Regions from separate parts of the Marinomonas mediterranea MMB-1 genome, predicted to be linked through region 2. Evidence: predicted binding sites of a transcription regulator. Region 2 holds the regulator's gene; each other region holds the start of a gene.
What was found. The regulator PhoB, encoded in region 2, activates phosphate uptake and scavenging genes when phosphate is short. The targets are predictions, from matches to a motif close to TGTCATANNNNTGTCANA.

Region 1: MARME_RS05910 (DUF6482 family protein) is a predicted target of PhoB. The motif match lies at 5,044-5,061, and genes of this name have one in related genera.
Region 3: MARME_RS01670 (putative 2-aminoethylphosphonate ABC transporter substrate-binding protein) is a predicted target of PhoB. The motif match lies at 3,217-3,234, and genes of this name have one in related genera.
Region 4: MARME_RS02365 (GNAT family N-acyltransferase) is a predicted target of PhoB. The motif match lies at 5,322-5,339, and genes of this name have one in related genera.

The regions. Positions count from the first base shown of each region.
Region 1 covers NC_015276.1:1,307,197-1,315,384, forward strand. The annotation lists gene MARME_RS21375 (SphA family protein) at 1-112, shown strand, start outside; gene MARME_RS05890 (CobW C-terminal domain-containing protein) at 109-501, shown strand; gene MARME_RS21380 (OmpA family protein) at 613-1,881, opposite strand; gene MARME_RS05900 (DODA-type extradiol aromatic ring-opening family dioxygenase) at 2,459-3,247, shown strand; gene MARME_RS05905 (alanine/glycine:cation symporter family protein) at 3,346-4,845, opposite strand; gene MARME_RS05910 (DUF6482 family protein) at 5,204-5,506, shown strand; gene MARME_RS05915 (GntR family transcriptional regulator) at 5,498-6,217, opposite strand; gene MARME_RS05920 (aromatic ring-hydroxylating dioxygenase subunit alpha) at 6,383-7,501, shown strand; gene MARME_RS05925 (PDR/VanB family oxidoreductase) at 7,531-8,188, shown strand, end outside.
Region 2 covers NC_015276.1:4,582,411-4,590,598, reverse strand. The annotation lists gene phoR (phosphate regulon sensor histidine kinase PhoR) at 1-1,070, opposite strand, end outside; gene phoB (phosphate regulon transcriptional regulator PhoB) at 1,107-1,802, opposite strand; gene ubiA (4-hydroxybenzoate octaprenyltransferase) at 1,921-2,775, opposite strand; gene MARME_RS20800 (chorismate--pyruvate lyase family protein) at 2,879-3,418, opposite strand; gene MARME_RS20795 (HDOD domain-containing protein) at 3,415-4,683, opposite strand; gene MARME_RS20790 (amino acid ABC transporter ATP-binding protein) at 4,795-5,574, opposite strand; gene MARME_RS20785 (amino acid ABC transporter permease) at 5,599-6,699, opposite strand; gene MARME_RS20780 (amino acid ABC transporter permease) at 6,713-7,885, opposite strand; gene MARME_RS20775 (amino acid ABC transporter substrate-binding protein) at 8,019-8,188, opposite strand, start outside.
Region 3 covers NC_015276.1:338,231-346,418, reverse strand. The annotation lists gene MARME_RS01680 (putative 2-aminoethylphosphonate ABC transporter permease subunit) at 1-872, opposite strand, end outside; gene MARME_RS01675 (putative 2-aminoethylphosphonate ABC transporter ATP-binding protein) at 872-1,939, opposite strand; gene MARME_RS01670 (putative 2-aminoethylphosphonate ABC transporter substrate-binding protein) at 2,020-3,048, opposite strand; gene phnR (phosphonate utilization transcriptional regulator PhnR) at 3,404-4,111, opposite strand; gene sfsA (DNA/RNA nuclease SfsA) at 4,271-4,972, opposite strand; gene MARME_RS01655 (DUF6502 family protein) at 5,121-5,990, shown strand; gene MARME_RS01650 (DUF5666 domain-containing protein) at 5,983-7,029, shown strand; gene guaA (glutamine-hydrolyzing GMP synthase) at 7,156-8,188, opposite strand, start outside.
Region 4 covers NC_015276.1:492,787-500,974, reverse strand. The annotation lists gene MARME_RS02400 (SAM-dependent methyltransferase) at 1-162, opposite strand, end outside; gene MARME_RS02395 (DUF1365 domain-containing protein) at 173-994, opposite strand; gene MARME_RS02390 (NAD(P)/FAD-dependent oxidoreductase) at 988-2,244, opposite strand; gene MARME_RS02385 (SDR family NAD(P)-dependent oxidoreductase) at 2,288-3,064, opposite strand; gene MARME_RS02380 (nuclear transport factor 2 family protein) at 3,124-3,582, opposite strand; gene MARME_RS02375 (RNA polymerase sigma factor) at 3,812-4,387, shown strand; gene MARME_RS02370 (ChrR family anti-sigma-E factor) at 4,393-5,127, shown strand; gene MARME_RS02365 (GNAT family N-acyltransferase) at 5,414-7,126, shown strand; gene MARME_RS02360 (isoamylase early set domain-containing protein) at 7,401-7,706, shown strand; gene MARME_RS22235 (hypothetical protein) at 7,794-7,958, opposite strand.

The sequences.
Region 1 (8,188 bases), 1.4 Mb from region 2:
CCTTCAAGACTTTTCGATTGGTCAACATGTTGGCCCTTGGAGGATCGGTTTAGGTGGTTACTACTATAAACAAATTTCAGACGATAAAACCTACATGTGGCGAATTCGTTGAAAAGTGAAGTGCTTAAAATTGATGCTTACATTCCATCGAAGCCTGCAGCGTTTTCTTTGTCTCACCATGCGGGCAATATTCGATCGTACTGCTTGGTCTTTGATGAGCTTTTGCCAGAAGAATCCTTCGCATATTGGTTGGAGCTAATGAGCACAATGCGAGCTGAGAACATTCTGAGAATTAAGGGGATTATTGAGTTTAAGGAGAAGCCCGATACGCCAGTGATTATTCATGGTGTTCAGCAAGTAGTTCATCCCTTTGTCCCTATGCCAGAATGGCCATCGGAAGATACTCGTTCACGTTTGGTTGTCATTGGTGAAAACTTAAACGGTTCAGAGATCACTGTCACCTTTGAACGTTACGTTGGTGTCCGTGCGTCTCTGCTTTAAGTTTTGAGTCGATATCTAGTGCTTGTTGTCGTAGCGCCGGATATCGACACAAAGTTTAAATACCTACTTTACGGCTCGTAGGTCAATGTCACGATTCGTATTTCGTTCTCCTTATTGCTGAACGGCCTTTTTGTCCTCATATTGGATAACAGCAACAACGCGTCGGTTTACCGTGTTGGCTTCGTTACTTATTTCATTGATGACAGGTTGTGTTTCACCATAGCCTTTCGCGGTAATAACCGAAGCGTCGACACCAAATTGCTTGACCAATACATCAGCAACAGATTGCGCTCGAGCTTCAGACAATCGCAGATTATAGCTTGCTGAGCCATCAAGTGATGAATGCCCCTGAACTTCTACATTCTTAAGGTCATAACTATTAATAGCGGTCGCAAACTCTTCTAGTACTGGAAGCGATTCTGATTTGACTTCTGAGCTGTTGTTCGCAAAACGAATTTCCAGTTGAACTTCTTCAGTTTGTAAGTCGTATAATGTACAGCCTTCGGAATTAACTGAAAAGCCAGCTGGGGTATTAGGGCATGAATCGGAAGTGTCCATGACGCCGTCATTGTCGCTGTCGAGTACAACGGCACAGCCTTTATCATCGACCGCTGTGTTTGCCGGTGTTGTTGGGCATTGATCTAAATTGCTCAATACGCCATCTTGATCGTTATCATTTGGCAGCGTACATCCTAGATCATTTACCTCATTATTAGCGGGCGTATTCGGACATTGGTCGACAGAATCATAGATGCCATCGCCATCAGAATCCACTTTTTTAGGCATGTCAACGACCGTTGGTTTGCTTGTTGCTTTCTCTTCGCAGCCAGACATATCCACGCTTGCATTAGGTGCGCTATTTGGGCATTGGTCTTTTTGGTCAATGACACCGTCATTGTCGGCGTCTTTTGGTTTAGAGTTCGTTTTTCCAAAGAAGTAATTGAGCCCAACTTGTCCTACAACTTCACCACCTTCGTCATTTTGAAGGTAGCTCAACAGTGGTGAAATACTGACATTAGGGTAAACAAAATGTTGGAGACCGATGCCAATGCCCAGCGTCACCTCATCATCGTTCTGAATCAAACCCTTCGCGAAAATCGACGTGTCTTCGAAATGATTGAAGTAATACAGTGCGCTTAAATTAATCGCGTCTTTAGGGGCGTCGTTATCTAATGAGTTTAAATAGCCTGCCTCAATCCCCCAAACATCGGAAAGTTGATAGCCTATTTTACCTGTGGCGAAAGAGTCGTCTCGCTCGCCTTCTGTAATGCCAATATCGATGCCGAGATAGACCTGATCGACTTTATCCAAATTATTTTCGCCATAGGCGAGCGACGCTCCTGCCATTAAGACAGGAATTAATATCCTAGTTAATTTCATCGTGGGTTATAACCTTCGTTATCAGGGGGAAGTTTCTGACACAGTATGGCGTTCTTAAACAAAACGTTCTTAAACTTTTTCGTTATTTATATCGAACGAACGTAATGCTAGGTAATTGGCTGTATCTGAGCGCGGCATCAATGTAACTGTGGTGCTAGAAGTGTTTTCGCTGATTTCGAATTAGTCTTGAAAATTCAGCGTGTTGATAGTGATTGCTAAATTGAGACTGGCTCAGAATATCAATCAATTGAGACTGGCTGACCCATTGATAAGAGGGATTTTGACTGCTTAATGTATTTCAATAGTAGTAATGTTGTTTCTAATTCTTGTGTTTTTATATTCGGTGTAAAAGTTCTGTGAGCGCTGTTGGGTGAGGAAGAATCGATAAGACTGATATTTTTGTTGATAATTTTGAAATAATGAATTGTTTTTTATGTTGTTTATTGTCTAATTAAGCAATAGTAATATAGACGCTATTCTGTTGGGTGAAAGACAGTAACGGCCGTTCTAAAGCGTTGTCTGATACGTCACCCAGTTATTTAGATTTATTCTCGAAGAAAGAGAAAGGGGTATGACAATGTCAAATATTGCTTTTGTTTCGCATGGTGGTGGACCGCTTCCTGTATTGGGTGATCCTGCACATACTGAATTGGTGAATACGTTAAAATCCTTATCAACTGAGCTGCCAGCCAAACCTTCGGTTATTGTTGTGGTGAGCGCTCATTGGGAAACCGATGGGTTTGAAATAACGGCAAGCGCACAACCGGATTTATTGTACGATTACTATGGCTTTCCCGATGAATCGTATAAATTGACCTACCCTGCGCTTGGGGCACCAGAACTCGCTCAGGAGCTAACCAATAAGCTATCGAAAAATGGTATCAAGGCACGCTTAAACAAAGTACGTGGTTATGATCACGGTGTCTTTATACCTTTAATGTTGATGTATCCTGACGCTAGTATTCCGGTTCTTGAAGTATCTGTGGACAATACATTAGACCCAGAGCTTCATTGGAAAATGGGCGAGGAGTTAGGAAGAGCATTACCTGATGATGCTCTTATTATCGGGTCTGGCTTTAGTTTCCATAACATGCGTGCGTTTTTTAGCCCAAAAACGGGTAGTTTTAAATCCGTCGTTAATCATTTTCAGACCTGGTTAGATGATACGATTACTCAAGAGAGCTTTTCCGTAGAAGACGTAAAAGAGCGTTGGAAAGGGTGGGCAGATATTGATGGCGGACGTTTTTGTCATCCGAGAGAGGAGCATTTGATTCCTGCTATCGTATGTCATGGGGCTGCGCAAAAACAAGGTTCTGCGATACCATTTGAAGCACTAGGTGTAGAAGCTCGTCACTTTAAGTGGTAAGTTATAGACAATATTAGGTAAATAAAAACCGCTAAACGATTATGACGTTTAGCGGTTTTTTGAAAGTAGTTGATGTTAAATAAGCACTCAATGAGTGATTATTTTTTGTTTTCTTCTTCGTAGCGTTTTTCCCAGAAGTCCGCGCCTTTAATGCCCAGTGCTTTAGGGTTAAAGGTAAACTTCTCGACGCCTTTTGCTTTTTGCTCTTCGTAGTCTTTTAGCGCTTTCATAGTAGGTTTCGCCATAAAGAATATGACGAGTATACCCACGATGTTAATCCACGCCATCAATCCAACACCGACATCACCTAGGTTCCAAATGTAGCCTGCCGTGTTTACCGTGCCGTATGCGACCATAAACATGATAACCAGTTTTACAATTGTTAGAGGGATGTTGAGCTTTAACGCTTGACGTAAATAAGCAACGTTTGTTTCCGCAATGTAGTAGTACGCTAGAATCGTAGTGAAAGCGAAGAAGAACAATGCAAAGCCGACAAATACGGGGCCTATTCCTCCAAACACGCTTTCAAGCGCCATTTGCGTAAACGCAGGGGAAGAAATGATAACGGAAGGGTCTACGTTTTGTATCAGGAACTGACCTTCAGGCAGTGTTCCTTGTACATTGTATTGCTGCGTGATTAGAATCATGAGCGCAGTAGCGGTACATATGAATAGGGTATCTACGTACACCGAGAATGCTTGAACCAACCCCTGCTGCGCAGGATGCTGAACTTCTGCTGCCGCTGCTGCGTGTGGTCCGGTACCCTGACCTGCTTCATTTGAGTATACGCCTCGTTTCACACCCCAGCCAATGGCTGCACCTAAACCTGCTTGAGCGGTAAATGCATCTGATACAATGAGTGAGAAAATACCCGGTACGGCGTCAATATTGATAAAGACAACAATCAATGCCATCACAATATAGCCCAAGGCCATGAAAGGGACGACAATTTGGGTAAAGTGAGCGATGCGCTTTATGCCACCGAAAATAATGAAGGCAAGTACGACCAAGATAACGGCAAGAGCAACCAGTTTTGTTGTGCCAACATCACCATATGAGCTAGAGACAATGCTACCTTCGCCGAATACTTGAACAACGGCATTACCTACAGCATTTGCTTGAATGCCCGGTAGGAACACGCCACAGGCGATAATAGAGGAGAGTGCGAAAAGAACACCTAACCAGCGCCATCCTAAGCCACGGTCAAAGTAGTAGGCAGGGCCACCACGATATTGGCCGCCGTCGTTTACTTTATACAGTTGACCCAGTGTTGATTCTGCGTATGCAGTACTGGCCCCCAAGAAGGCAACGACCCACATCCAGAAAACAGCGCCAGGACCACCGAATCCAATTGCCGCTGCTACCCCTGCAATATTACCGACGCCAACTCGACCCGATAATGAGACTGCAAGTGCTTGGAAGGAGGATATCCCTTCTGATGACTCGTTTGAATTGAATAGCAAGCGCCACATTTCTTTGAAGTGGCGAACTTGTGCGAAGCGTGTAAGTAATGAGTAGAAAAGGCCCACACCTAGACAAAGGTATATAAGAGCAGGGCTCCAAATTATTCCGTTTAGAAAGTCTATAAATCCTTCCATTAAAGTCTCCGAGTAATAGCGTTTCGACGCTTGTATTATTTTTATAATAGAGATGTAACGAGTGTTTCGAGGGAATCTCTATCGAGTTATTTAGCGAAAAACGAATAAAAGCTGTGTGATGAAAAATGCAAAATATGTGCATATTTGGTGCGACAGACTTGCTTTTACATTTCTTCTGCACTAAATGAGGGCGAAATTTATCATAAAAAAGTCATGGTAGTAATGCATTTTTTCATTATTTTGTGCTTTTTTAGATCCTTTTGCAGTTTGTTGCCGTAAAAGTTTATAAGCACTTTTCGCGATGTGGGCTGAGTGTGATGTTATTCCCAAACTGTTGAATTGCTAGTGGAGAAACCCTATGAAGGTGTCAGATCTAAGGCATATTGATGTATTTGATAAAGTACGAATTCATTCTCTTGAATCGAGTCTATATCAACTTTCTGTGATCGTGGATGGAAGTGAAGACTATGTGCATAAAGATTCAGGTGGGTTCTTAACCAGCCACAACAAACTTGATCTTCAGTCTTTGTTTACTGAAAAAATGGTTGGTGAGATGGTGTTATGCCATCAAAGTGCATACGATGAAATGGTCGGGCAGCCAATGAAAGAAGGTGGAAATATGCTCGAAGTACCTCTAGGAAATAGTTCTCTCTCAGTGTGACTTATTTTTGATAAGTTTTATGCCTTCTTTTTTGTCGACGTCGTGGTACCTGTGAGCGTGTCCTAACGTAGCGTGTGCATGCTCTCTCATGATCATTTCTGCGCGAGCGCTTTGTTTAGAAACGATGGTTTGATAAATATGGTGGTGTTGGGTGTGTGCAAACTGGAATCGCTTTGTTTCTTCGATCATGTTGCTTTTGTCATAGGCTAAAGCACTGACGGACGCGAAAGGAATGTGCTCATCTCTAGAGAGTGCTATCGCAATAGCTTGATTATCTGCAACTTCGATTATAAGTTGATGGAATGCTTTGTTCATATCGTGATAGTGCTCGATGTCCGTTTCCATTAGGGGAAAGTGACCTTCAAAAAGTGTATCTCCTATCTTTAAGAGAGTCTCGAAGCGAAATTTTTGCTCTTCAGTAAGGCCTTTTTCCGCCGCTCTTCTGGCTGCTAGACCTTCAAGAGCGCCTCGAACTTCGACCGCTCCCTCAATTTCTTCAATCGAAACAGATCTCACTTCATAACCTCTCCCTGAAAGTTTATTTAATAGACCTTCTTGTTCCAGAGCTCTAAAGGCAATTCTTATGGGGGTTCTAGATACACCAAGTTTTTCTGCCGTTGGTATTTCGGCCAGCCGTGCACCTGCTGCGAATTCACCTGAAAGAATCATTTGTCGTAATGTGGTTAAAATTTGTTGACCAGATTTTGCCATAAGAGTGTTTGCCTTAACTATTGGATCCAATAGTTTCTTATTTTTCGGTGTTTATCGAGTGATTATGCATTAATTGGATCCATTTAGGGATTTTTAAATAGGATAAATAGCTCAATTCCGATTATATTGGATCCAATAAGAACAAAAAGCCCAATGGAGCCTAAGATGACGAATCAAACTTACCCTAAAAATGCATGGTATGTCGCTGCTATGTCAGAAGAAATCGGTTTAGAAAAGCCGCTAGGTAGAAAGGTATGTGGAGAGCGAATCGCCTTCTATCGACCTAAACCAAATGAGGTGGCAGCTGTGCTGGATTTTTGTCCGCATCGCGGTGCGGCTCTTTCATTAGGGTATGTTGAAGATGGTTTGCTTGTCTGTGGTTATCATGGATTAAAAATCGGAGAAGATGGCAAAACCAAAGCTATGCCATTACAGCGTGTTCAAGGTTTTCCGTGTATGAAGGCGTATGCTGTCGAAGAGCTGTATGGGTTTATTTGGGTATGGCCCGGCGATCAATCTCAGGCGGACGCGAGCTTGATTCCTCGACTAGAATGGGCGGAAAGTGATGACTGGGCTTACGGTGGAGGGTTGTATCACATTAAGTGTGATTACCGTCTTATGATCGACAACCTAATGGATCTGACACACGAGACTTATGTACATGCCTCAAGTATTGGACAAAAAGAGATTGATGAGTCTCCCGTATCAACGCAATCGGAAGGAGATGAGGTAATTACCAGTCGCTATATGGAGAATATTATGGCGCCACCGTTCTGGCAGGCTGCGTTGCGTGCGAATGGGTTGGCGGATGATGTCCCTGTTGATCGTTGGCAGAGATGTCGTTTCACTCCTCCGTCTAATGTCATGATTGACGTTGGTGTTGCTCATGCGGGCAAGGGCGGCTACGACGCTCCAAAAGAGTTTAAAGCAAGCAGTATTGTGGTGGATTTTATTACACCTGAAAACGACGATACTATGTGGTATTTCTGGGGGATGGCTCGGAACTTTAAAGCCGATGATGAGGCATTAACAGACAGTATTCGTGAAGGCCAAGGTGGTATTTTTCAAGAGGACCTAGAGGTGCTCGAATATCAGCAGGTCAACTTGAAAGCGTTTCCTGATTATGACTTGCTAAAATTGAATATTGATGCGGGTGGCGTTCAATCTCGACGAATTATTGAGCGACTTATTCGCACAGAGCAAGACTCGTCTAAACTTAGTAAGAATGGCATTGTTTCTGATTTAAAGGTTGAAGAGAGGCCTTTGCAAACTATTTCCTTCTAATTCACGGATTGCTTTGGAGATTAACAGCGATGATTGCGGTAGAAGTAAAAAATGTTGTACTTGAGGCGGACTCTGTTGTTCGCCTTGTATTGGGGAGGCCGGATGAAGGTTTACTGCCTAGTTTTGATGCGGGGGCGCATATTGAGCTGACATTGCCGAGTGGGTTAATTCGTCAATATTCATTGTGTCGATTGCAAGCGGATGAGCGCTATTATGAAATTGCGGTGCTAAAAGATCCTGCGTCAAGAGGGGGCTCAGAAGAGGTGCATGGATTAACAATAGGCGAGCATTTATCGATAAGTGAACCTAGAAACCACTTCCCACTCGTGAGTCCGACAAGAAAAGCTTTGCTGATTGCTGGTGGTATCGGAGTAACGCCATTGTTGCCAATGGCGCAAACCTTGTCTCGTTATGGTACGCCGTTTGAATTTCATTATTGCTCTAAATCACCTCGCCATGCCGCGTTTTCCAGTGCGCTTGAAAGTGGCCGCTTTGCTGATAAAATGCACTTCCACTACAGTCTAGTACCTTCTTCTGGGCGGATGGATATTCGCGCGGTTTTAGCTGATAAGGTCAGCGATACTGAGCTGTATGTATGTGGGCCTGCTGGTTTTATTACTTCTGTACTTGAGGAAGCGAAGACATTAGGTTGGTCGGAGAGCCGATTGCACCGTGAGTTTTTCTCTG
Region 2 (8,188 bases):
TCTTGTACTGCGAAACAACCGCTGACGTCGTCAGATTCCCACCTTACGTTAATTTCACCGCCATTTGGCGAGTATTTAATAGCATTTACGACTAAGTTCGAAAATGCGCTGTAGAGCTCGTTGTAGGAGCCATGAACCTGAGCGCCTTCTTCGACAGAGAAGCTCAAAGTATGGTCTGGATGTAAGATAGGCTGCGCCATTTTCTCAATGGCAGTGAAAATATCGGACACCTGAAGCCAAGTGTCATTTTCTCGCTTGTCATTGCTTTCTAGCCGAGACAGTAACAGCAAATCTTCGATGAGGTTTTCCATCCGCTCAGATTGATCGGCCATATTATCAATGCCGCGTTGCATACTCTGAGGCAAATTATCTTTGAACATGCCTAGGGTTTCTAAATAGCCTTTAATCACCGTAAGTGGCGTTTTGAGTTCATGCGAGGCATTGGCGACAAAGTCTTTGCGCATTTGTTCTAGCAACTGTAAACGCGTTACGTCCCTAATAAAAATTAGATGGTCGTTTTGATCGTACAGTGTGGTTTGAATTTCTAGGAACGCCCCTTCTTTGGCTGGGCTTTTAATGATTAAAGGATCGCCAAATCGCTTTTGGGTAAAGTAACGATAGAAGTCTGGGTTTCGGACGATATTGGTAATAGCTTGACTGCGATCGACAGGGCGTACCAAGCCAAGAAATTGTCCCGCTGAATTATTCCACCACTCTAAATTGCCTTGATTATCCGCCATGATTACGCCTTCTTTTAAGGCGGCGGTTGAGTTCTCAATTCGATTTAGAGCTTGGCGCATCTTTCGCTTGGATTTACGTTGTTTCTTTTGCAGACGATAAACCGCGTCGAACACTTCTCCCCAGATACCACTGGTTTCTGGAGGAGAGGCTTTTCCTGAGCGGCGTAACCACGAGTGAAACTGGTACAGCTGATACATCTGCCACGCTAAGCTGATTAAGACATACAGCAGTAACGCAATCGCAATCTGGCTTAACGCAAAACCGATGGCGAAGGTTGCGATTAAGCCAATAAACCAGTTTAGCAGAGCCTGTTTCCAGATTCGTTTCATGTTCGTCTTATAATCCGTTTATCTGTTAATGCGTCTCTAAGCAATCCGTTTAGAGGAGAAGCGGTATCCAGTTCCGCGGACAGTTTGAATCAGGGAGTCGTGAGTGTTGCCAATGGCTTTGCGCAGTCGACGAATATGTACGTCAACCGTGCGTTCTTCAACATAGACATTGCCGCCCCACACTTGATCCAGTAATTGTGCTCGAGAATAGGCGCGCTCCTGATGCGTCATCAAGAACTTGAGCAGCCTGTACTCCGTTGGACCCATTTCAAGTGGTTTATTGCCGATGCTAACGCGTTGGCTAATTGGGTCCAAAAGCAGTCCGTCTACCTCGATTGGCTCGTCGACACCTTGTGGCGTTGCGCGGCGCAATACGGCTTTTAAACGCGCAACTAATTCTCTAGGGGAGAAGGGTTTAGTGATGTAATCGTCTGCACCAACTTCCAGTCCCTGAATTTTGTTGTCTTCCTCGCTTTTCGCTGTCAGCATAATCACAGGAATTTCTGCTGTTGTGCTGTCTTTTTTAAGGCGGCGAGTCAATTCAATACCACTGCCTCCAGGCATCATCCAGTCGACAAGAATCAAGTCAGGACGGTGATCGACTATGATCTCATGTCCATGCTGTGCATTCTCGGCTTCTAGGTATTCGTAGCCAGCCATTTCTAGCGCTACAGCAATCATTTCTCTAATGGGTGCTTCGTCGTCAATGATTAGTACTTTCTTACCGGTCACGGGATTTATCCTCATCTCAGGAACGGTGAATATTTAAACGAGTAAATGTGACAGTTACATTAAAATGTCACAACTATGCCATAATTAAGACACGAATAGACGTAAAAAGAACATGGTTTTAGACTATATAGCTTAAAACCAACCCAATAAAGACCGTATAGCCCACTCGATTGTTATCTAAAAATGAACGAAAGCAAGCTTGGCGATCTCTGTGTTGTCCTTGTTTATATTGCTTAAAGAACCAAAAAACACAAACCGCGAGGCCGATAAAATAGGGCCAGTTTAAGTGGGATGTAATCCCGATCCAAGTTAATAATGACAAGGTTAAACCTTGCAGAACAAGGATCACAAAGAGATCGTATTGACCAAATAAAATAGCAGTGGATTTTACGCCAATCTTCAAGTCATCCGGTCGGTCTGTGATGGCGTAGTAGGTATCGTACGCGACCGTCCAGAAGACATTGGCGACGAACAACATCCACAGCTGCACATCAAATAAACTGCCGCCTTGAGCGCTGTAGGCCATTGGAATTGCCCACGAAAATGCCAGACCTAAAAACACTTGAGGCAGGTGGGTATAGCGCTTCATAAATGGGTACAGTGCCGCTAAGAATAGACCCACGAAAGAAAGCGCAATGGTTTGTAGATCAGTAAACAATACGAGGATAAAACTGAGTACGGCTAAAACAGCAAAAAGCAGCAGTGCTTCTTTCTCACCAACGCGGCCCGATGGGAGTGGACGGTTTTTCGTTCGCTCTACATGCCCATCCACTTTTCTATCTGCGTAGTCGTTAATGACACAGCCTGCGGAGCGCATACTAAACACACCTAATACGAAAATCAGTATTAAGTGCCATTCAGGCCAACCGTTCGCCGCAAGCCATAATGCCCAAAGCGTTGGCCACATAAGCAAAAAAGAGCCAATGGGTCGGTTAAAGCGAGTGAGGTCGGCGTAATCAGAGAGTTTACTCATGGAGTTATACGAGCCCTAGTTGTCATAGTCGGATGCGAACGACCTTATTCAATCGTATTTTATTTAGCAATGATAGCGCGCGATGGTGCTACTCACTGCGACGCTACAGCTGGCCTATGGTAGGGTAAAATGCTTCATTAACCAAGATACCCGGACCATAGCCATAGAAAATAGACCGCCTTGCCCATAAACTCTCTTCCGTGTTTTGCATTAATCCAGCGGGAAGCTGAGTAACTTCGATAGGACTGCGTGAAAGTTGCTTATTCTTGAAAAGGTAGCCACCAAGTGGCTTATCTGCGAGCTTAGACAGACAGCGCCAATGGCCTCGTAACGAGCGTAAAGGAATAATTGAGCGACCATAAATAACAACGTGGTGGTTGCAGTAAAGTAACACGGTACGGATTCTCGCTTGCTCACGAGCGTGTAAGTTGAGTCGGTTACGCTCTCTCTGTGTTGGTAAGCCAATGTAATCGCTAATGACCTCCACCTTAAATGACCCTGCTTGTTGCAGCTTTGCCGTCAACGAGTCTGGCGTACTCACCCAAGGAAGAATGTTACTGGGAATCTGTTGTCGATTGACGCAGCTTAGTGCGTGCCATTCGTAGTCAAATTGTCGGGCAGCGTTTTTATTGAGTAACGTCATGTCTTGCCGTGTATTAAATTTACCATGTCTCTAAGGTCTTTGGAGGCGCTTAAGACCTGCTGGCGACATTGTAACGCGGTTTCTTCGTTTAACCCTAACTGATCCAGTAAATGCTCGCTTATAGGCAGTTGATCCAATAAACGATTTGCCACATAAAGAAGGTTAGCTAAGAGTTTATGCTCTCCTTGATAGCCTTCGTCTTTGCAATAGCGAACGGCGCCGTAAATATCGGCCGGAATGTTCCAGTGTTTTAGCAACCAGGCGCCTAACTGTTCCTTTGTAAAATGCAACACCTGCATCTCAACAACGTTGCTAGGCAAATGTGCATTTGCCTCTAAATTTCGAGACAAAATAGAAAAATGAGGCGGTAAAATAACACTGATCGCCAGATAGCCAAAATTGTGCAGCAAGCCTGCCAGATAAGCATGACCAAGCCGAGGTTTTGGGTGATCTGAGGAGATTGATTTCACCAGAGACTCCATCAGAGCCGCATGTGAAACGGCACTGAACCAAAAGTCGTCGTAGTGTTTAGGACCATCTTTTGGTAGCTCAAACACCCCACCCATTGATAACCCTAGAGAAAGATTCATCACCATATCAAACCCCAGTACACGGATAATGGCGTCTTCAATTGATTCAACAGGATCTGATCCACCGTAGTAAGGCGACGATGCCCAGCTAATCACCTGAGCAGACAAACTTGGGTCTAGATTAACGATTTGACAAAGTTGTTCTGAACTTGCATTGGGGTCGGCACTTAGCTGAATAATATGTGTGCTGGAGTTAGATAATGGTGGGATTTCCAACGTTTCTTCAAGCCGCTGTTTTAGGCGAATAGATTGGAAACGACCCAATGCCGTTTGCATTTGTTTTTCGTCTTCATTCATACCCGCAGCAGGGTAGTGTAGCGCTTCGCCTGCGTAGGTGATGTTTTCAATATACGAGAGTTTACCTTCTAGTTTCTCGGCAAGTTGTTGACCGCTCATTGCCTTTAGAGACAGGTCGCTTTTACTGTGAAATGAGACGGACTCTTCTTTAAGCAATGCTTTATCGATGAAAGTGGGGGTTTTATTTGCGTCCAGTAATGTATCGCCCTCAATTGGTAAACGTGACCAAGGAGTCAGCCGTCTTTTTGTGAGGCGTGAGAGCGTTGTGAGGTCTAAGACACTGTCTTGACCAAAAATGGCTTGAACTTTACCGCTATTGTCCGCGAGATGAATAACGCGTACATGCGTTGGTGTTGGGTCCATCTCTGTTTGTGCCATAGTCAAATTAGCGCATCCTTCTTTGATCTATTGAATTCTCTAATAACTATAGGCTATAAAAAAAGGCCCCAACAGGGGCCTTTATCAAAAGAATGTAAATTCTTTTATATTTTAGTGGTTTAGGATCTGGCTTAAGAACAGCTGAGTACGATCGTGTTGTGGGTTTTCGAAGAATTCATGTGGTGTATTTGCTTCCACAATTTCCCCAGCATCCATAAATACGACTCGGTCGGCAACAGTCTTAGCAAAGCCCATTTCGTGCGTTACACACACCATCGTCATGCCTTCGTCTGCTAACTGAACCATTACGTCCAATACTTCTTTGATCATTTCTGGATCAAGTGCAGATGTTGGTTCATCAAAAAGCATAATGCGAGGCTTCATACATAGGCCACGAGCGATCGCTACACGTTGTTGTTGTCCACCGGATAGCTGACCTGGATATTTACCTGCTTGGTTCGCGATTTTAACTCGCTCAAGGTAATGCATCGCCATCTCTTCAGCTTCTTTCTTAGGCATTTTACGTACCCAGATCGGAGCCAATGTCAGGTTTTCAAGAATCGTCAAATGTGGGAACAAGTTAAAGTGCTGAAACACCATGCCCACATCTTTACGGATTGCCTCGATGTTTTTCAGGTTGTCGTTCATCTCAATACCGTCAACAAGGATTGAACCTTTTTGGTGTTCCTCTAGACGGTTGATGCAGCGAGTCATTGTTGATTTACCTGAACCTGACGGCCCACACACAACAATACGTTCGCCTTTACGGATACTAAAATTAATATTCTTTAGAACGTGGAAGTCACCGTACCACTTATTCACGTCGCTAAATTCAATAATTGCTTCTTCGCCCGGCTCAAGTTGGGCAAGTGCCATGTTGTTATCAGTCATCTTTTTAAAGCCTCAAAATCTATATTATTTCCGCTTGTGTCCGGTATCTAACTTACGCTCAACCGCCATACTGTAGCGGGACATACCGAAGCAGATAATCCAATAAACAAAGCCTGCGAAGGCATAACCTTCGATTGTTGTACCTAACCAGTTAGCATCGTGGTTTGCTGCTTGGATTCGGCCCAGTAGATCGAACATACCAACGATGTAAACCAGAGTCGTATCTTTGAACAAACCGATAAAGGTATTCACGATACCTGGAATAACCAGTTTCAATGCTTGTGGCAAGATGACCAAACACATTGATTGCCAGTAGGTGAGTCCCATTGCATCTGCGGCTTCGTACTGACCTTTAGGTATTGCCTGAAGGCCACCACGAATAACCTCCGCCATATAAGCAGCAGAGAACAATGTAATACCAATGAGTACACGAAGTAATTTGTTGAAGTTCAAGCCTTCTGGCAAGAACAATGGAATCATAACGGATGCCATAAACAAAATCGTGATCAATGGAACAGCACGAATGGTTTCGATGAATACAACACATACTGATTTAACAATCGGCATGTTAGAACGACGACCCAATGCTAGAAGCACACCAAGAGGGAAAGAGGCAACAATACCGACAACCCCAAGTAAGGTTGTTAGGAACAGTCCGCCCCAGTTTGATGTTTCAACTGTCTCAAGGCCGAACATGCCGCCAGAGAACAATATAAAAGCAACAATTGGGTACACCACGATAATTGCAATTGACAAGAAAAGCTTGTTAACCGCTTTTATCGCAAACATACCAACAAGCACAATGAGTAAGATCAATGCGAGGTTGATGCGCCAGTACTCAGTTTCAGGGTACAGGCCGTACATAAATTGCTCAAAGTACGCCCCGATGAAAGCCCAACATGCGCCGCCTGCTGTACACGCTGCTTTGGAAGATCCTTCCCACGTTGCATCAAGAAATCCCCACTGTAAAACAGGTGGGATCATCAAATACAGAACATATACGCTGAACAAAGTCAGAGCAATATTCAAAGGAGAAGAGAAAAAGTTTGCTCGAACCCAAGCTACCGGACCTACCGAATCAGACGGTGGTGGGAGGCTTGGAGATGGTTTAAATTCGATCGCCATGATAATAGCCTCCTTAACGTTCTACTAAAGACATACGTTTGTTGTACCAGTTCATAAAGAGCGAGATAGATAAGCTCAAAGAACCGTAAACAAGCATACATAAGCCAATGGTTTCGATTGCTTGACCCGTTTGGTTCAGGGTCGTACCCATAACAACTGCAACCAGTTCAGGGTAGGCAATCGCTGCACCTAAAGAAGAGTTTTTCGCTAGGTTTAGATATTGGCTAGTAAGAGGGGGAATGATAACGCGTAACGCTTGAGGTAATACGATAAGGCGCTGAGTTTTGCCGTCTGGTAAACCTAATGAGCGTGATGCTTCGGTTTGTCCCCAGTTTACAGATAAGATGCCTGCACGTACGATCTCTGCAATAAAAGAACCCGTGTATGTAGACAGTGCAATAAGCACCGCGACAAATTCAGGTACTAATACCATGCCACCCGTCACATTGAAGCGACTTTTAGACGGTAGATCGAATTCAACAGGGAAACCGGTAACAACAAAAGCAAGTAAGGTGACACCAATAATGGTACCAAAAGAGGCCCAATAGGCAGGGAACCAATTACCTGTCGCTTTTTGACGCGCTTTGGCCCAGCGAACAATAAAAAATGCACCCACGATAGAAAGCAAGAAGGCTGCTAATACAAAGCCAGAACCGTCTTGGAACTGTGGGTTTGGTGAGTAGATGCCGCGTTTGTTGATAAAGAAATCACCGAACACAATACTATTGCGAGGGTGTGGCATGGCAGCCAAAACGGCAAAGTACCAGAAGAACATTTGCAGCAATAATGGAATATTACGCAATGTCTCAATGTAAACAGTTGCTAGTCTTGCAACCAGCCAGTTGTTGGACAGGCGTGCGAGGCCCATTATGACGCCGATAACGGTCGCTAAAATAATACCGAGCAAAGAGATTACAAACGTATTGATAAGGGCTACAGCAAATGCTCGGCCGTATGTATCTGCTTCAGTATATTCAATTAGGTGGATCAGGACTGGGAAGCCCGCTGGTTCATTCAAAAATGAGAAACCAGTAGATATCCCGCGTGTTTCAAGGTTAGCTTGTAGATTGCTGAATAAATAATATCCAACAAAGACGACTACAGCCAACAGAACGGCTTGAAAGATTAGGGCGCGATTGCCCGCGTCATTCAAGAAGCTCGTATTCGTATTAGTATTTTCGCTCATCTTGGTTCAGGCAGTGATATGCTCGTCAGATGTGTTTCAGAAACAAGACTGGCGCAGAGCACTTAAGAGGTGAATCCATGCTGGATATTTTACTAAAGTGGCTGCGCCAGTATATAGGTAGACTTAAAGGGTATTAACGAACTGGTGGAGCGTACATTACGCCGCCTTCAGTCCATAGGTTGTTAATACCGCGAGGTAGACCTACAGGAGTGTTTGGACCAACGTTGTTTTCAAATACTTCGCCGTAGTTACCTACTTCAGCGATGATATCGTATGCCCAATCAGCACCAAGACCTAGAGACT
Region 3 (8,188 bases), 440 kb from region 2:
GTTAGCAAAGCAGATTGACGGCGCTGTAACCAGCGATCAGTAATAAAAGTAAGGATTGCTGGAAGCAGCAAAATTACACTGACGGCAGCCCCCATTTCAAAGTTTTGCTGACCAATAACCTGCTTATAAATGTCTGTCGCAAGCACGTTAAATTGCCCGCCGATCACTTTTGGTACACCAAAGTCGGTGATCACCAAAGTAAACACGACAAAAGCGACACTGATAATCCCATACTTCGCACCGGGTAAAGTGACCGTAAAAAAGGTTCGCATGGGAGAAGCGCCCAATACGTTAGCCGATTCATATAAACGAGCATCCGTATTACTCAGTGCCGTTACCATGATCATAAGGGCATGTGGAAATGTCCAAAAGCACGAACCAATGATAATACCAATAGGGCCATATATGCTTTCCCCCATTAGCAACTCTTTCATAATCCCTTGATTACCAAATAGGTAAACTAGGCTGATAGCAGGTAAGAGAGAAGGTGCCAAAATTGGCAGTGCCATAATCAGACGAAAGGAGCCTTTAAGCGGGATTTTTGTTCGTGTCAGGCCGTATGCTGCCATGAAAGCCAATGACGTCACAATAATGGTACAGACAATGGCAATCGAAACAGAATTACCGATAGAACTCGATAAACTCGGTGTTGAAATAAAGGTCAGAAAGTTATCTAGACCGACGAAATCACCCGCCTTGTTTTGAACACTTTTCGATAACAAAGAATATATCGGCAGTACAATACCAATAAAGAGAGCAATAATACCAACGACGAGAACGCCACCAAGTAACCACTCATCAAGGCTCTTTTTACCAAAAAGAGGGCGTTTAGAAGCACTTGAACCACTAGCAGAAGAAGTTGCGTCCATCATTACACCCCTTCAAATACATGCAAGCGATCTTTTGGTAACTGGCAAATAACTGAATGCCCTGCTTCAATGTTAAGTGTTGCCATTTCATTCATAGAGACGTCGGCCAACAAAGGCGCTTCAATACCATCTAGCTTCAAGGTTGATCGCACACGGGAGCCTAAAAACTCAGTGTGAGCAACGCGGCCGGTAAAGGTGTTTTGATCCTGCCCTTGAGCAAGAAAACGCACATCTTCAGGACGAATGGCAACTTGAATGGCATTTTTCTTTTGTCCAAGTTGTCCATCAAACTCAATCGTATGATCTCCCGATTTAAGTAAGTGGTCGCCAGCGATGTCCGCCTGTAAGAAGTTCATTTCACCGACAAATGACGCCACAAACGCAGATTTTGGCTGACTGTAGACCGTTTGGGGAGAGCCAATCTGTTCAATAATTCCGTGGTTCATTACGACAATTTTATCTGCCATGGTCAACGCTTCTTCCTGGTCATGGGTTACCATTATCGTGGTCACACCTAGCTTTTCTTGAAGCTGCTTTATCTCTTGACGAAGATGCGCCCTTACACGTGCATCCAAAGCAGAAAGTGGCTCATCCAACAAAAGTAGCCCAGGTGACGTTGCCAAAGCACGAGCTAATGCAACACGTTGTTGTTGCCCTCCAGAAAGTTGAGCAGGATACTTGCGCTCACTACCCGATAAGCCGACCGTAGCAAGCAGCTCTTTTACTCTATTTCGTCGCTCTTGCGCCGAAACATTTTGAGTAACAAGCCCATATGCAATGTTGTCCTCTACTGTGAGGTTTGGAAACAAGGCATAGGACTGAAATACAATACCAAAATCACGATGCTTAACAGGTGCATACGTAATGTCTTTGCCAGCCTGATTAACCTGTCCACCGGTTGGTAAATCAAGCCCAGCGATAATACGAAGTAAACTGGTTTTACCGCACCCAGAAGGCCCCAAAAAACAAACAAATTCGCCTTCAGCCACATCCAAAGATACGTCGTTTAAGGCGAGATGCGTGCCAAATTTTTGATGAATATTATTAAGCGCTAAATAAGTGCTGCTCATAGGGGTACCTTTATATTATGTGCGGTAAAACAAATGCCCCAGCATCATTCAATGACTGAGGCATAAAGTTAGATCAGTGATTATTTTGGATCACTTTTGCTGTCATAACGCTCTTGCCATGTTTTTAAGATGACTTTTCGGTTTGCAGCTGACCAACCAAAATCGTTGTCGATCATTAGAGATTCAGCGTTTTCTGGGAAGTACTTAACTGGCTTCGCAATACCCGGCATCGCGACCACTGCGTAACCTTTGTTGTACATCTCATTTGCTTTTTTAGAGACAGTCCAGTCAACCAGTGTTTGAGCAGCCTCTAACTTATCGGTACCTTTAATAATGGCCGTCGCTTCCATATCCCAACCTAAACCTTCAGATGGGAAAACGATATCAAGCGGTGCGCCTTTCTTCTTCGATTTTGCTGCACGGAAAGCAAAAGAAATACCAATGGCGGTTTCACCCGCTGCTGCTAGCTTACAAGGCTTAGAGCCTGAGTGTGTGTAGCGGCTGATATTTTGGTGTAGACCATCCATATACTCCCAGCCTTTTTCCTCACCGAAGATTTGTAGCCAGCTACTGACGTCCAAAAATCCAGTACCTGAAGAATTCGGGTTAGGCATGATGATATGCCCTTTATAGACAGGCTTTGTTAGATCTTGCCAAGAAGTCGGTTTTGGTAGACCTAGCTTCTCCGCTTCGACCGTGTTGTAACATACCGCTGCCATCCAAGCGTCCATACCTGTCCATACAGGCTCTGCTGAATTGTCACGGAATTTTGGAGAAAGTTTTTCAAAACCTTTTGGTTTGTAGGATTGCAGCATCTCTTCGCCATCCAACAACATCAAACTGGTTGCAGCAAGTCCCCAAACAACATCTGCCTGTGGGTTTTCTTTTTCGGCAAGCAATTTCGCGGTAACGATGCCAGTAGAATCACGAACCCAGTTGATTTTAATATCTGGGTGATCTTGGTTAAAACGTGCAGCGTACTTTTTCAAGTCTTCTGCTTCTACTGCTGTGTATACAGTAAGTTCCGTTTTCGCTGCATGCGCTGCAACAGATACAGTAGTGATACCCGCTAGTACAGCTAAACGATGCATCCAGTTTTTCTTGCTCATCTTCACTTCTCCAATCATTAAAGGGCGCCGATTCAAGTAATCTATTAGGCCTCTAATCAATTATCGCCAAATCGGTCAAAAAACTTAATCAGAGAACCTAACTTCAAACTGTCTATTTTTAAAATATACTGGTATAGACCAGAAGACAAGTAAAAGATAACAGCCTTTTATGTCATCAATATGACAAGAAATACTTTTTAATTGTGTAAAAAACACACTATCACGTGAAATTTAAGGAAAATAGAAGGGAATAAAAGAAAAAGTGTCGAATTCAATTCATGCGACACTTTATGAGGATGACAAAGCACTTTTGTGTGAAAGCCATTAGAGGACAAAACAAAATGATAGAAAGAGACTATTCGCGCACTTCAATTGCGATATTAACGGCATCATGTCGCCAGAATTCGTAATCGAGTTCCAACACTTGATTGCCGTTAATGTAGTTCACTCGCTCAACATGCAGCCCAGGCTGACCAGATGCGATACCAAGATCTTTAGCCGCTTCTTCGGGCAGTGAGGTGGATTTAAATGAAAGATCCATATCACGGTAGCAAAGATCATATTTGTTCTTCAGTAACTGGCTCAGTGATTGAGTAAGATCTTCATCTTCAATGCCCGGAAGATACGCAATATTGATGTACATTCTTTCGATTAAGACCGGACGCTTATCGATAAACCGTCGGCGATGCAAAAAAAGAACGGGGGACCCTTTTTTAATGCCCATTTTTTGAGCGATTTTCAATGACGCAGGCTCGACAACTTGTTCAATTTTTTCCGTCGATGGCGCAAAACCTTGCTCTGAAACATATAGGTTAAAACTAAGTTGTGCGGCAGGGTTATAGGTCACTGCAGGAGGCGTCACAAACCACCCTTTGCGATTCTCACGGTAAATCAGACCTTCCGCTTCAAGATTCTGTAGCGCTTGCCTTACCGTTACTCGGGTCAGGTTAAACTGCTCTCCAATTTCACGCTCTGAAGGAAGTTTCCCCCCTGCTTGAAGCACATTTTTGCGAATTAGATAACTAAAATGCTCTTGGATGTGGCGGTAATGCGTGTCTGCCATGATCTGACCCTTTAGGCAAATTTGATTGGGGCGCTATTCTACACCGAACCTAGACAATAGAGACAACGACTTTGCAACGAAGTGTTAAGACAGCATGAGCAAACCTTTCAAGAAAGTGTGAAATTCCTCCTCATAGGTAAAACGCGCAAGCCCTTATTTTTAGACAATCACTCGAACAGGTTCTAGTACTTTCATCTGCTCTGGCGTAATGTCGACACGGTATGCAATAACCTCAACCCCCTTTTGTACCGCCTCTTTCAACGCCTGCGCATACTTTTCATCAATATGTGCTGCTGGTGTTACCGAGTCAATCCCTGTATGACTGACACAAAAGAACAATACAGCGCGCTTACCTTGTTCCACCATCGAAGTGAGTTCATAAAGATGTTTTCGTCCTCGCTCCGTCACCGCGTCAGGGAAGTAACCTTGACCATCTTCCTCAAGTAAAGTGACACTTTTCACCTCGACATAACACTCACTTTCCGCATTAGACAAGAGCCAATCTACGCGGCTGTTCTGCCCATATTTCACTTCGGCCTTTATCTCATTGTAATTTTGCAGCTCGGGGATTACTCCACCTTTAATCGCCTCACCCACCAATTTATTTGGGTAACCCGTATTGATACAGGCTAAAAACCGCTCATCAACTTCAACTAACTCCCACGTATAAGCAAGTTTACGTTTTGGATTATCACTTTTCGATACCCAAACTCGTGCGCTTTCTTGCTGACAACGTTTCATTGAGCCTGTGTTCGGGCAGTGCGCCGTAATAATCTCGCCGCTGTCTAACTCTATATCAGACAGAAAACGCTTGTAGCGCTTGATTAAGCGCCCTTGCTGTAAAGAAACTGGGAATTTCACGTGTTTTCCTTTTTAAAACTTTTTAAAAGCTGTGTGGCTTAAACTTCAATCATATTATGGATTATATGCCGTTTCATTATATGTGGCACTTTTTCCCACACGAGATTAGACTTAGTCACTAAGCTATCGACAGAACACCTTACACAATATGTCAGCACAAGATCCAAACTGCGCCGAAACAAATTCTAAAAACCTAGTTCGCATCGCCTTAAAGCGTGTTTTAGGGGCACTTACTCGCTTGGCGATTCGATATGGCGTTAGCTTCCCTGAATTTGCGGAACTGACTAAAGATGCTTACGTAAGAGAAGTAAAGAAGTCGTTAGAACTGAACAATGAAAAAGTAACTCAAAGCCGAATTAGTATTGTCAGTGGCGTACACCGTAAAGATGTTAAACGACTCACTGACGAAGTAGACGAATCAAGCCACCTAACAACCAAGCACTCGATCACATCAAGAGTACTCAGTATTTGGTTAGGTGACAGTGGCTATTTAGATCCTCAGGGACATCCGTTGGAACTGGATCGACATGGAGAAAAGTCATTTGACACCTTAGTCAAACAAGTCAGTCTAGATATACGTCCCAGAACCTTATTCGATGAGTGGCTGCGCAGAGGCTTACTCGTCGAGCAACCCGGCGCCAAATTAAAACTCAACTTGGAAGCGCTCTTTCCAAGTGACGATTTAGAAACCAAAATGAGTTTCTTTGCCCGCAACACCGCCGATCATATTTCGGCCTGCGAACACAATCTAGACAACACTCGATCACCCTTTCCTGAGCGCTCCGTCTTTTACAACCGCTTATCTAAACAATCTGTAGATGAACTGCAAAAAACGGCGCACGAGGGAAGCCATAGCCTCCTACTTGCTTTAAATAAACAAGCGCAGCAACTAGCAGAAAGAGACGATCAAGACACACTTAACAATCATCACCGATTTATTCTCGGTACGTATTTTTTCCGGGAAGAAGAATCCTCCCTCGTGAGCGCTCAAACAGCGCAGGATCAAAAAAATGCCTAAGCTCATTAAGCTCCTGCTTGTTTCAATTTCATTGCTTATGCTGGTCGGCGCCAGTAATGACAGAGGCCTCGGTGGCACAGGTAAGGCGACAGTCGATGACCGAGGATTAGGCGGAACAGGCTTGGCAGACGATCGTGGCCTTGGCGGCACGGGAATTATCGGCACCATCACCGAATTCGGCAGCATTTGGGTAAATGGCTTAGAAATAGAGCTTGATGAACATACGTTGATTACCATCGATGGAAAGAAAGCAAACGAGACGGACCTAAGGTTAGGACAACAGGTCGCCGTACTCAGTCATAAGGTTGATAGCGATTGGTTTGCGAAAGAAATCCAGATACAACACGCATTGATTGGTGAGGTTGAAGAAGTCACTGATGATTCATTAACCATATTGGGGGAAGCCGTTTTTCGTGACCCTAAAGCGCCAGGTAATTGGCCTAACATTTCAATCGGTGACAGGCTCGCTGTCAGCGGCTATTTCTTTAATGGCGCGTTCTACAGTACAGATGTAAGTCGAGAACATCGAGCCTCTTCTACTAACTGGCAACTTTCAAGTCTCGCCTACCTCGACAACAAGGGCAATCTGAGATTGGGAAATAAACGCCTACCTTCCGGTATAGGTATCCAAGCAGGCGACAAGGTAACAATCACCCAAAACGGCATTGAAAAAGTGACAAGTCAAAAGGTGTTCGGTCGATTTGCGAATAGCTATCTAATTGAAGGTAGGAAACCTGATCGAGATAAAAAAGACACAGAAATAGATATAGAAGAAGACAAGCCTAATCAACGAGACATCGAGCTTTCTGCTAAAAGCCCTAAGCCTAAAGATGGCAATAAGAACTATGATACCAACCCGAGAACGACGCCAGAAGAACGCAATTCAACACCAAAATCTGGTTCGAATAACAATAGTAAGTCTTCAAAAAAAGAGCAAAAAACTCGAAGTAGCAGAAATGAAGGCTCATCTTCTAAGCGAAATACGAATAAGCAGGGAAGAGAAAAGAAAGATAACCGAGGAGATAAGAATCGAAGGTAACAGGTCTTTATCATTTAAATAGCCTGTTTACGTTTTAACAGTATTACGGATACAACTAAACCTTAACACCAATAAAAAAGCCAGCTTAGGCTGGCCTTTTTTTATTTCTAGACTAAACGAAATATACTATTCCCACTCAATCGTCGCAGGTGGTTTTGACGATACATCATAGGTAACACGAGAAATATGCTCTATCTCGTTGATAATACGACCAGACACTTTTTCTAATAGCTCATAAGGTAGATGAGCCCAACGCGCTGTCATAAAGTCAATTGTTTCAACGGCACGTAATGCGACAACGTATTCATAGCGACGGCCATCTCCAACAACGCCAACCGACTTAACAGGTAAGAACACGGTAAATGCCTGACTCGTTTTGTCGTACCAGCCTGATGCACGCAACTCTTCAATAAAGATAGCGTCCGCGCGACGTAAAATATCAGCGTAGTCTTTCTTAACTTCACCCAAGATACGAACACCTAGACCAGGTCCTGGGAACGGGTGACGGTAAACCATATGTGGAGGTAAGCCTAGTTCCACGCCTAATTTACGAACCTCGTCTTTAAATAGCTCTCGTAGAGGTTCAACCAATTCGAATTGCATATCTTCTGGAAGGCCACCCACATTGTGGTGAGATTTAATGACATGTGCTTTACCGGTTTTAGAGGCCGCAGATTCAATGACATCCGGATAGATAGTGCCTTGCGCAAGGAAATCAACGTCCGTTAATTTAGCCGCTTCTTCGTCAAAAATATCGATAAAAGTATTACCGATAATCTTACGTTTCTGCTCGGGGTCCGCCACACCAGCAAGTTTACCTAAGAACAAGTCTTCTGCATCAACGCGAATCACATTCACACCCATGTTTTCTGCAAACATAGACATTACTTGATCGCCTTCATCTAAACGAAGTAGACCGTTGTCGACAAAAACACAGGTCAGCTTATCGCCGATTGCCTTATGAAGAAGAGCCGCAACGACAGATGAATCTACACCACCAGAAAGAGCCAACAAAACCTTCTTATTGCCAACTTGCTCACGCATGCGAGCGATTGCGTCTTCTGCAATATTTGCTGGCGTCCAAAGCGTTTCACAGCCACAGATATCCACAACAAAACGAGAAAGAATAACACCACCTTGTTTAGTGTGAGTCACTTCA
Region 4 (8,188 bases), 590 kb from region 2:
GTCGGCTGCTTTTTGCCCATATTCTTTGATATCGCCATGATTATCGACAACCAAATGCCCAACAGTCAACCGACTTAACAAGGCTTTAACCCCACGCTGTGCAAGCGTATCTAACCAAGTGTTTTTCGTTTTAATGGTATTTGTTGTTCCAACCGTGTTCATAAACTACCTCTTATTTAAATCGGGCGCTGTTTGATTCTTGATCTCGAGCCTCTGGTTGCCTTGGATGCGGCTGAACAGGCACTCTCTTGATAAACAGTTTTAACGCTTGCCAATAAATACCAAACCCCACTTTAGCGGTCATCCACGGGAAACGCCAAAGTATGCTCCTTAAGCTCTGCGCTGAAATTTCTTCGCGCTTCAGCGATAAGGTTGCATCGAATACACACTGTTCAGTACCTTCAATGCGATTTTGCATATGCACGGCGACTTTGCTTTGTGGTGACGTACTCCGCCAGTCGTAAAAATGGTTCATCGGGTGAAAAGGAGACACATGCATCTCTTTTTGAAAGGTTATACGTTGTGTCCGTTTTGCTGGCTCACAATTCAGCACATAAGCGACGCGTTCTTCCCAAGGCGTATTGGTCACCTCAAGCAACATAGCTTGAAGTTCATCTTGTTGGTCGTAACAATAGTAAATAGAAATAGGGTTTATCAAATAACCAAAATATCGACAGTTTGTTAACAACTTCACTTTCGACAACGTTAGTCCCGTTTCCTCTTTGACCTTGCTTAATACTGCCTGCTTTAACGGAATACTGGTGTCACCAAAATAATCATCACGCTTAAACTGCGCCACGGCACGCTTTGACGTCGACCACCACCGACTTTTGCTAAACACCGAATCGATTTCATCTAGATCAAGCAACATCATAAAAACTTGATAACAAAAACCGTGGTATTTTGGGGTATACCGACGATGTCGAACATGCCCGACATAAATGCCACTGCTTAGATGAGTGGTTTCTACGTGCGGCTCTGACGCAACTACCATTTGACACCCAGACCTTCTGCAACCCGAACACCGCTCCAACAGCCATCTTCATGGAAACCATTGCGCCAGTAGGCACCGCAAAACCAAGTATTGTTCACACCATTTATGTCATGCCAACGTGCTTGTGCATCGATGCCCGCCAATGAAAAAACGGGGTGCGCGTAACAATAACGACCTAGTATCTTGCTTGGGTCGATGAGATCACCACGATTCAAGGTCACGACAAACGTCGTATCCGGCTCGTCTAAATGTTGCAGTATATTCATGTCGTAGCTTAGTGTTGGAGGCCTCTTAGAATCACTTCCAAGAAGATAATTCCAGCTCGACCAAGCCTTTTTCCGCTTAGGTAACAAACCCACATCGGTGTGCAATACCACTTCATTTTCTCGATAGGGAATCGCACTGAGAATGTCTTTTTCTTGTTGGCTTGCGTCTTCCCCTAACAAGGTTAACGCTTGGTCACTGTGGCAGGCGAAGACAACTTGATCGAAATGTTCCTCCCCCCCTTTTTCAAAAAACAGCGTGGCTCCCGCATCATCACGTTGAACTCGGTTTATTACCGTTTGAGTGCGAATTTTATCTTTAAAACTGGCCGTTAGTGGCGCCAAATAAGCAGCGGAACCACCTTCAATGACACGCCACTGAGGGCGATCTTTAATGCTCAGTAAACCGTGGTTTTTGAAAAATCGTACAAAAAATACGAGAGGAAAAGACATCATTTCTTCTAAGGTAGACGACCAAATTGCCGCCCCCATAGGAATCAGGTAATGACTCGCAAACTTTTTACCGTAGCCTTTTTCTTTTAGATACTCACCTAATGTAATGCCTTCTTTTAATGCCCCCGCTTCTAAATCGCTAATCGCGTCTTTATTAAACGCAACAATGTCCTTCAGCATTTTAAGGTAGGGAAGATTAAATAGATTACGCTTTTGCGCAAACAGAGTGCCGAGATTACTGCCCCCGTACTCAAGCCCTGTTTGTTCACAACTCACACTAAAGCTCATTTCCGTCGGCTTTGATTGCACACCTAGCTCTGTCATCAGTCGAATGAAGTTTGGGTAAGTCCAGTCGTTAAACACGATAAAGCCGGTATCAATTGACTGCGTTTTTCCATTTACGGTGACGTCTTTAGTCGCGGTATGACCACCAATTCGGCTGTCGTTTTCAAACACATGAACATCGTGTTCGCGATTCGTTAAATACGCCGTGGTAAGTCCCGATATACCACTGCCGATGACTGCAATTTTCAAAAATACTGCTCCTAGATCAAATAATTAAAAGCCATTTAATGTTTTATGTAGGGTTTGGTTTCGTTGCATTTAATCTTAGCCAAGTTTTAGGAAAAGCTCTGGCCAACCACAACATAACACTTAATCTTTTTGGGAACGCATACTCAAACGGGCGACGTTCAAGCGCGCCTAAAATTCGATTGGCTGCGACCTCAGAAGACATTAAAAAGGGCATAGAAAAGTCATTCTTTTTCGTTAAAGGTGTATCGACAAAACCCGGTAAAATGCAGGAAACATCAATATTAAATTGCTTCAGATCCATTCTTAAAGACGATAAAAAGTAACGAATGGCGGCCTTACTCGCCCCATAGGCTTCGGCTTTAGGAAAAGCCGCGTTGACGGCTTGGGAACTCACTCCCACCAATAAAGGGTTATCCGCTTTTTTCAACATAGGAAGGCACACTTCCACGCTATTCACCAAGCCGATATAGTTGATGTGGTTCATTTTCGACATCATCGTCCAATCCGGTTCGTCAATATCAAGGTATTCACACGTACCCGCATTCAAGATCGCAATATCGAGTGTGGCGCTCTCTTGTTGTAGCGCGTTTCGGACGGCATCAACGCTTTGTTCATTAGCGATATCAAATGCAACAAACGACAGCGCACCTTGCTCACTATGAAGCCCATCGTCTGAATTCAACAAAGGCTCTAGCGCCCCTTTTGATCGTGAGGAAGCAATCACTTTCCAGCCTTTGATCAGGTACTTTTCAACCAGAGAAAAGCCCAAACCTGAGCTCGCTCCCGTTATCCAAACGGTGCCTTTGTATTGGGTCGTCATAGAGTAGGCTCTCGGTTAACTTCGACGTAATTCACGGTTTTCACTTCCTGCCAAACGGTTTATTTCACATTTGCCAAGCGTTGTTTGAGCATTTTTACAAATGTTCCCATCACAGGAATATGCTCATAAATCATTTGCCCCATGTCATATACATCTTCATGGAAGTAAATTCGATCGGTATACTGGATTTGAGTCATGCCACGAACGACATGTATATCACTGCCCAATTTAGGGTGACGAAAGTACATATTCCATTTTATGTAAGCCTTATCTTCACTCACAAGTTGGTCTAAATATTCGAAACGACCATATTCAACGTTTGCACTCATTTCAGTCAGGTAAGCGTGAACGAACTCAATTCCTTGCAACTCATGCACTGGGTCTTTGAAACGCACAGAAGAAGTGTAAATATCACTAATCTTTTCAAGCTGTGGACGCTGAACATCCTCATAAAAGGCTTTAAACCTTTCGACCAGCATAATATCTTGTTCACTTTTTAACTCAGGTGCTTCTATCATGGCATTTGTTTCATAAATATTAGTTCAGTAAATTGAAGGAATTGGATAACTCATTGAAGAGCTCAGCGGTCAAACAAAGATCTCAACAATCAATACGCGTTCCAGTAAGCTCTGGATCAAATCCATCTTAAAAGTAAAAGTTACTGATCCAAGCTAAACTAACAGACGTATAGAGGTTAAACAGTAAACTGTATCCCCAGTTTGCTCGAACTTTTCGATGGAGTATGCAATGGAACAGACAAACAATAACGAGCGTAATATTACGTTATTGGACGACATGTTCTCGGTCGCTAATAATCGCGATCAAGCAGCGTTAACTCGCCTATTTGATCACTTCGTACCTCGTATTAGAGCTTTTTGTTTAACGGCTCAACCGGGGGCGAACTTAATGGCGGACGACATCGCTCAAGAGGTCTTAATACGCATCTGGAACAAAGCACATACCTACAACCCAGAATCGGCGTCTTTAAATACATGGGTGTTCACGATTGCTCGGAACGCTCGTATTGACTATCTGCGAAAAAATGGACGCTATCAAACGGGAATTGACCCTGAATTTTTATGGGATGACATCGAAGATGAAAGTTCAGACCCGTTTCGCGAAGCGCAGCAGAAACGCGATCAGGAAAATATTAATAGCAGTTTAAAGCAACTTCCATCCGATCAAAGACAGGTATTAGCAAAAGTGTATCTGGAAGGCAAAACCCACAAAGAAGCGTCAGAAGAATTAAACATTCCTCTTGGCACTATTAAGTCGAGAGTCAGACTTGCTCTCAACAAACTGACCGTTATCGTTAGGAGGTAGTTATTATGATTCACTACCACCCAAGTTTGGATCTACTGACTGAATATGCATCAGGCTCGGTTACGCTTTCGAAAGCGTTAGCTGTTTCAACGCATCTTGAGCACTGCAAACATTGTCGCGATCAAGTTCGTAAATTGGAGCAAGTTGGGGCTGAGCTGTTTTCAACTCCGTCTGTTCCTTCTGGCGTCAATCAATTGGACCAACTGAAAGCAAATCTGTTATCAAAAATAGCGATCGATAAGCAGCCTAATAATGTACAAGTGAACTCGGCCTCTAAAAGTACGGCCATAGAAAAGCGCCACTTAAGCGCCAAAGAGCACCCAAGCTTAAAAGAACAATACAAGGTACCGAAAAGCCTTCGTCAGCTGGTTCCAACCGCGTACGATCGCCTAAAATGGATGAAGCTTTCGCCAGCGGTGCAAATTGCCACGTTAAGCAATGAAAAAGACGGCACTCAGGTCGCTCTGACGCGCATAAAAGCAGGTGCGTTTATTCCATCGCATACCCACACAGGCGACGAATACACCTTGGTGCTTGAAGGCGCGTTTTCTGATGAATCAGGCGTCTACAAGAAAGGGGATTTCATATCTCGCGACGCGCGCCACAAACACAAGCCGGTCGTAACGAAAGATGCGGAATGCATTTGTTTAACGATTACCGAAGCGCCGATTGAATTCACAGGTTGGATAACACGACTGTTGAATCCTCTTGTGCGCAAGTATCACCCAAGCGCGTCCTAACCACGGCACTGAGTCAGTCATCTGTACTGAATCTATGCGCCTGTAAATCAGCTCTCCCTTGTGTCTGTCTAAGAACGAACACAAGGGAGTTTTTTTATTGTATGACAGTGGTGCTCCAAGCCCTTCCGACACACCTCACCTGCAATCTTCAAACATAGCCACTCTATAACACTGTCTTATTTTTGACATCTTAGTGTCATCCAGTTGTCACCCGTTCGTCTTAATCCTGTCACGGCTAATTCTTAATCTGGTTGGAATATGAACAAGATTACGTTTGGAGCCAGCCGTGATTCAGGTTGAACAACTTATTGCCAATAAGTCACCTCAATTTCTAGAAAGAAGTCATCTTATTACTCGTCCGACCATCAGTGTATTAAGAAAATTATTCCATGAAGATGAGGTAAACGCGTTTCTAGAAGAAAATGAAAACTCTGTTGGATTCGAGTTTATTGATCGCGTACTTGACCATTTCAACTTTGGCTATCAGGTGTCACAGGTCGACCGCCGTAATATTCCCGCTGTTGGACGTACCGTTATTGTTGCAAACCACCCTCTTGGCGCACTCGATGGCTTGGCTTTGCTACGACTCATTGGTGAAATACGCCAAGACGTAAAGATCGTAGCAAACGATTTATTGATGGGATTCGACGCCCTCAAAGGGTTAGTTTTACCCGTCGATAACATCGGTGGTAAAACAGGACGCAAGCAAGTTAAAGCCATTATGAACTGTTTGCACAACGAAGAAGCCGTGATTATTTTCCCAGCTGGGGAGGTTTCTAGACTGTCTCCCAGCGGCGTAAAAGACAAAGGTTGGAGCAGTAGTTACCTAAAGATCGCTCAAAAAACAAATAGCCCGTTATTGCCCGTTCACATCGGTGGACGTAATTCGATGATGTTTTACACCAGCTCAATTCTATATCGTCCTCTGTCAACACTTCAGCTTGCAAATGAGATGTTTCGCCAGCGCAATCGCCGTATTCCAATGCAAGTTGGGCAAACCATACCGATTCAAGAATTGGCGCAACTGCCGTTGAGCGACAAAGAGAAAAACAAGCTCGTTAAACGTCACCTTTACCGCATCGCAAAAGGGAAAAAACCGCTTCTTAAAACTGAAAAAACGGTTTCTCACCCACAAAATCGTCAACACCTAAAAAATGAGCTAAAAAACGCAGAACATTTGGGAGCGACAAAGGACAATAAACAAATATACCTCGTCGACTTCGAACAAAACTCCGTTGTTATGCAGGAAATAGGTCGTCTGAGAGAAATCGCTTTTCGTAAGGTCGGCGAAGGAACGGGGGAACACAAAGACCTCGATAAGTACGATCATTACTATCGTCATCTCGTTTTATGGGATGAAGAAGAACTGGAAATCGTTGGCGCTTACCGTATTGGGGAGGTATCCAAGTACCTTCAAGAAGGGGCCGACCAAGGTATCTACAGCTCTGAGTTATTCCGCTATAGCTGCGACATGGAACCTTACTTTGCGAAAGGTATTGAGCTTGGACGAAGCTTCGTACAACCGAAATATTGGGGAAAACGCAGCCTAGATTATCTTTGGTATGGTATTGGCGCTTATTTGAATCGCCACCCAGACATTCAATACATGTTCGGCCCAGTGAGCCTAAGCAACAGCTACCCACAAATGGCGAAGGACATGCTTGTTCACTTTTATCAAAAGTACTACGCCGACAAAGAGTTCTTAGCCGCGTCGTTTACACCATATAGAATTACGGCGGAACACAGACCGCTGTTGGATAATATCTTCTCAGGTGAAGACTACGATGAAGACTTTAGAACCCTGAAAGAGCAATTAGGCCATTTGGGAGCCAGCGTCCCTACTTTGTTTAAACAATACAGCGAACTGTGTGAGCCTGGCGGCGTGCGCTTCTTAGACTTTGGTGTCGACGCCGATTTTGGTTATTGCGTGGACGGGTTAGTACTGGTAGATCTAAAAAAAGTGAAAGAAGCCAAAAGAAAACGCTATCTAGGCGAGTAACATGACAAGGAAGGTTCTCGCACCTTCCTTGTGCTGAAACAGAGTAATTTGCACAAAAAGCAATCAGTTGAACCATTATGTTTTGTAAAATTCAGCGATTCGTGATCGTAAAAGCCGAATATGGTCTACACTCAAAGCGTCAGTTTATTGGCGTGAGACTTGCTACATGAATTATAGATCGATGGCAGTAATGGCAATGTGACATAACTAGACAGGGTATTCATGGCCTATCTAGATGTGCTGTTCATCTCATTAGTTGAAAATGGAGTTGGAAATGATTGAGAAAACCTATCTTAAAACCAAACCTCAGTGCAAAGTGAAATTTGCGCTTCCTGCTGAAAAACTGAATGGTGCCAAAAAGGTCGCTCTCGTGGGTGATTTTAACGGCTGGGATGACAAGGCAACACCAATGCGTAAGCAAAAAACAGGTGTCTTTGCCTCTACACTAAATCTAGATGTGGATGCCGACTACCAATTTCGTTATCTAGTCGATGGTGAGATTTGGATGAACGATGAATCTGCAGACGGTTACGCTCAAAGCCCTGTTAGTCATGATGCTAACTGCGTGATCTCGGTTTAATACCCGCTATATAAGACAACTTAATAATACGCATTCTGTACTCTGAGAGCGATTTCTCGCTCTCAGAGTACCTTTCTATTGTGTTATTTAGTTCGCATGATGGCCGTGCTTTTTCTCGCCTTCTTGCTTTTCGCAAGTTTGCGACGCTTTGCTTAGCGCATTCTTTTTACGGGCTTTCACTCGTGACAGATAAATGAGCTTTGCAATTAGCATTAAGCCTAATATAAGTAAAATTGCGACTCTTAAGTCCATACTAGCCTCCATCTTATACGCTTATTGAGACTCTTTTAGTTTAGACTCAGACATTCAATATATCTGTTCAATTTACAATCAACTCAAGAATACTTGACGTAGGTTACATAACACTCCTGTTATATCGTTTAAGCATTTGACACTCTGTATCACATTAGAATCTCCCCTAAAACCTGCCTAAAAACGCCATAATAAGACATTAAGTTCGAAGAAAAGCTGAAAATGTAACC